2 regions of the Nocardiopsis sp. NPDC006198 genome follow, and region 1 is predicted to be linked to the other one. Evidence: riboswitches for the same ligand, from Rfam matches in the RefSeq annotation. Region 1 holds a riboswitch; the other holds the start of a gene.
The links. A riboswitch is a leader RNA that binds a small molecule or an ion and turns the genes downstream of it on or off. The one in region 1 is predicted to bind guanidine.

Region 1 (2,176 bases):
TTCGCCGCCTGAGGCGCCCTGCGGGCCGCCGGTCCGCGCCCGGACGGCGCGGGGCGCGGCTCCCCGGCCGGCGCGGGGCGGCGACCGGGGCCGGGCCGCGACGGGCCTTCCGAACGCGACGAGGCCCCCGGCGCGACGTCGTGTCGCGCCGGGGGCCTCCGATGTGTGCCGCGGCCCCGGAGGCTACTCGGGGGCCGGTGCGGACTTCTCCGGCACCAGCTTGAGGCCGACGACCGCGGCGATGATCCCGGCGAGGAAGACGACCTTGAGCGCCGAGACGCTCTCGCCGCCGGTGAACATCGCGTAGAACACGGTCAGCGCGGCGCCGAGGCCGACCCAGACCGCGTAGGCGGTGCCGATGGGGATGTGCTTGGCCGCCCAGCCCAGGCCGGCCATGCTGATCGCCAGTGCCACGAGGAACACGACGGTCGGGCCGGGTTCGCTGAACCCCTCGGACATGCCCAGGGCGGTGGCCCACACGGCCTCGAACACCGCGCTGATGAGCAGGATGATCCACGGCATGTCAGCTCACCGCCTTGAGACCGATGATCGAACCGATGAGCAGCACCAGGAGCAGGGACTTGCCCCAGGTGGCGCGGTCCTTGCCGGTGAGGAACCCCCACAGGACGGTGAGCGTGGCGCCGATGCCCACCCAGACGGCGTAGGCGGTGCCGGTCGGCAGCGAGGTCATGGCCCAGGCCAGACCCGCCATGCTCGCGACCAGGGCGACGGCGAACAGGAGTGTGGGGCGCCATCGGGAGAAACCCTTCGACGCGCCCAGGGCGGTGGCCCAGACGGCCTCCAGGACCCCGGAGACGACGAGAACGAACCATGCCATGGACAAGCCCCTTTCGAGGCCGTCTTGTCGTGGCGCGGGTACGGCTCCCTCGTCCGCTGACCCGAGGAGCGGGTCTCGGCCCCAACGTACAACATCGTCCCAGGCCGGTGCCGTGAGGGTCGTCACGACACGTCTCCCCGGGGACGGGTGGGGAGGTCCCGTGCACCGGGTCCGGTTCGGGCCCTCCGCCCCGTCGGGCGCTCGGCGACCGCCGCCGACCTGGCCACCAGGTCGGGGGCGACTCGTGGCCCTTGGTGGCGATATGCCGCGGCCGTCTTCGCGTCTCAGCAGCTCACAGGGTTTTCAGGCCCGAGAGCGGGGGATCCCTGTGGCGTAGGCACCCCGCTCGACACGCTCAGAGGAAACCGATGCGCATCCTCTTCGCCGCCCTCGCCCTGACCGCCGCCGCCCTCACAGCGTCGGCCGCCCCCGCGGCGGCCGCACCGCCACCGCCCCCCGGGGCCGAGTACATCACGGAGGAGATGTGCAGGAAGGGCGGAGGCGTCGTCAAGGAGAGCGAGGACTCCCCCAGCGGCCTGATCTGCGAGGGAGGCCGCTTCGACGGCTTCTTCGTCCACTGACCGGACCCCCGCGCCCCCCTCGGGGCCCCGCGCACCCCCGCGCGGGGCCCCACCCCTGTGCGCCGGGACCCGTACCGGGCCGGGCACGTCCCCGGGCGGACCGGGCGGGAGCGATCAGTCCCACTGCCACATAGGCGGTGAGTCGGCGTTCCGTCCTCCGACCGTTCGTTCTCGTGTTCAGCAGACGTGGCACGGCTCCCGCAGAGGCGGAGACGGAGCGGCCCGGAGTGCCTGTCCGTGGCATGGCGACTTTTTCACCAGGCGCGAGAAGTCGTCCGGAGGTCGGCATCCACACCCACGTGTCCACAAGGCCTCAGGACCTAGCTCGGGTGCTGCTGGTACCGGTCGACCGTGGCCTTCGCCGTCGAGGCGTCCTGAAAGATCAGTTCCCACGGTCCGGTGTTGACATCGAAGTCCTTGCCGAAGCCGACCCAGGGCTCGCGGCCATGGGTGCCGACGTACACGCGACCGGACAGGAACTCATAATTCGCGGCCCCGGGCGTCTACGTGGCGCTACTGTGCGGGGCGACGACATCCGGGCCGCTGCCGCGCTGGTTCTCGCAGCTCTTGCTGCTCGGGGCACGACAGAATTCCACCGGGTCGAGCATCTCAGGCGCGGTTACGAGGACCTGCCGGGCCTGTTGCGCAAGCTCGGCGCCGACATCACCGAGGAGGAACAGTGACCCACGGGTCCGAGGCAGTGGCGCCCGGGGCGGAAGCGCCCCATGCGGAAGCCCATGAGAAGTGGGTTCCGTCG
Region 2 (2,176 bases), on a different contig from region 1:
AGTCGGTGGCGTTGTGGGTGCGGCGGCTGGCCCACACGGTGATGTAGAGCGTCGCCGCGATGATGACGCTGAACAGGCCGATGGTGATCGCGCGGCTGCTGTCGCTGACCGCGGCGGTGTCGGCGAGGTACTGGACGCTGTCGAGGTTCACTTGCCGCTCCCCCCGTCACCGTTCTCCAGGGCCTCGCGCACGACGGCCGCGGCGGTGTCGAGCCGCTTGCGCGAGTAGGACGAGTAGAGGATGGCGATGCCGAAGGTCGTCACGAACTGGAGCACGCCGAAGACCAGTGCGAGGTTGACGTTCCCGAAGAGCTGCGTGCTCATGAGGTCGCGTGCGAACGCCGTCATGAACACGTACAGCAGGTACCAGGCCATGAACGCCAGGCTCATCGGGAAGATGAAGCTGTACAGGCTCTTCTTCAGAGTCTGGAACCGGGGGTCGCTGTGCATGGCGATGACGGCCGCCTCCGACAGCTGCTCTTCCGGGGATCCCTCCCCGGGCCCCGGGGGAGGGGTGGGCGGTTCTGGTGGGCGTTGTGTGGCCATGCTGGGTCGTACCTCCGGGGGATGGCGGGAACGGCCGCGCTGCCGGGAGCGCGCTTCCTTCGTGTGATCTGTATTACTCGGCACTGTAAGGAGTGGCACTCCGACCAAGGAGGGGGCGCGCCCGCGTGCGCGCCGAACGCGGGGGCGGAGCGTCGAACGGTCGCCCACCGTGCGACGAACGGTCGCGGCACGGGACGAACGGTCGCCGGGCGGCCGGACACCGGTCCACCCGGGTCGGTGTGCCGGTCCGGTCCCCCACCCCGCGTGGTCCGGCCCCGAGCGGCGGACGGTACGCCCGGAGGGGCGCGGCGGGGCCGGGGCCGGCGCGCTGCCGGGCGGGCCGGCCGGAGACGCCGCCGGTGCGGCGTGAACGGGCGGGACCGCACCCACGTGCGGTGGCGCACCTCTCCAGCGGCCCCGGAAGCCCGGCCCGCGCCCGCGGGTTGTAGGTTGCGAGGCATCACCGCCCGCGCGGCCCCGCCGCGCCGGCGCGATCCGTGAGACCCCGGACGAGGTGCGCCGTACCCGGTACGACAAGACGGCGCGTTCCTGCACGCACGTCATGGAGGTACGGGTCGATGGCCTGGGTTGTACTGGTGATCTCCGGTCTTCTGGAAACCGCGTGGGCGGCGGCGCTCCACGCCTCGCAGGGGTTCACGCGCCTGTGGCCGACGGTGGCCTTCGGCGCCGCACTGACGCTGAGCATGGCCGGGCTGGCGTACGCGCTGCGGACCATCCCCCTGGGGACGGGCTACGCCGTCTGGGTGTCGATCGGCGTCGTCGGCACCGCGCTGGTCGGCATGTTCTTCCTGGGCGAGGGCTTCAGCCCGCTCAAGGGGCTCTGCCTGGTCCTCATCGTCGCCGGCGTGGTCGGGCTCAAGGTCCTGCACTGAGCCGGGCCGCCGGTCGGAGGGGAACCGGGACGGCGCGGACACGGGTCCGTTGCTCCGGTGCCCGGCCCGCGCCGTACGCCCGCCCGGGCACGGGGCCCGGCCGGGCGGTACTCCTGGTGCTCATGGGACGGCCTGTCCGGTGCGGCGCGGGACGCCGCACCGGGCAGGCCGTGTCCGTCAGGACGGGGCGGTCGGGGGACGGCGCCGGGAGGCCCGACGCCTGTTGAGGTGCTCCGCGTGCTCCATGTACCGCTCGACCAGCTCGGCCGCCACCGGGTTGTGCCCGCGGACGCGCAGCAGCCAGTGCGGCGCGATCCTCTCGTGCAGCCACAGGAACCCGATGGTGAAGCCGAAGCTGAGCATCGCCTGGAGGGTCAGGAACGACAGCAGGGGCTCCCGGAGCACGGTGTCGTTCCCGAACACCAGTGCCACGGCGTAGGAGTCGAACAGGCGGGCGAGGGGGAAGCCCACCAGCCAGTACAGCGCGAGGGGGGCCACCGCGCCGACCGAGAACACGCCTCGGGCGAGCAGCACGCAGTACCCGGCCCCGAGCAGTGCGAGGGGGAGGCCGAGCGCCGCCCCCACCGTGGTGTTGAGCAGCGCGGGCAGGCCGGCCAACGCGCCGACGCCCGCGGCGAACAGCCCGGCCACGAGGCCGATCGCCGCCCCGGGCACCGCGACCTCGGCGTGGTGGAGGAGGGCGCCGGACGTTCTGGGGGAGACCTGGACGCCCATCA

Region 2: another riboswitch for guanidine. It lies ahead of ABZ234_RS06135 (multidrug efflux SMR transporter); the one in region 1 lies ahead of ABZ234_RS16650 (multidrug efflux SMR transporter).

What each region holds. Positions count from the first base shown of each region.
Region 1 covers NZ_JBEXSY010000021.1:82,408-84,583, forward strand. The annotation lists gene ABZ234_RS16640 (helix-turn-helix domain-containing protein) at 1-12, shown strand, start outside; gene ABZ234_RS16645 (multidrug efflux SMR transporter) at 184-522, opposite strand; gene ABZ234_RS16650 (multidrug efflux SMR transporter) at 524-838, opposite strand; guanidine-III (ykkC-III) riboswitch at 851-917, opposite strand; gene ABZ234_RS16655 (hypothetical protein) at 1,207-1,419, shown strand; gene ABZ234_RS16660 (hypothetical protein) at 1,749-2,102, shown strand.
Region 2 covers NZ_JBEXSY010000005.1:191,628-193,803, forward strand. The annotation lists gene ABZ234_RS06125 (cation acetate symporter) at 1-151, opposite strand, end outside; gene ABZ234_RS06130 (DUF485 domain-containing protein) at 148-546, opposite strand; guanidine-III (ykkC-III) riboswitch at 1,031-1,094, shown strand; gene ABZ234_RS06135 (multidrug efflux SMR transporter) at 1,125-1,439, shown strand; gene ABZ234_RS06140 (hypothetical protein) at 1,617-2,174, opposite strand; gene ABZ234_RS06145 (Nramp family divalent metal transporter) at 2,174-2,176, opposite strand, start outside.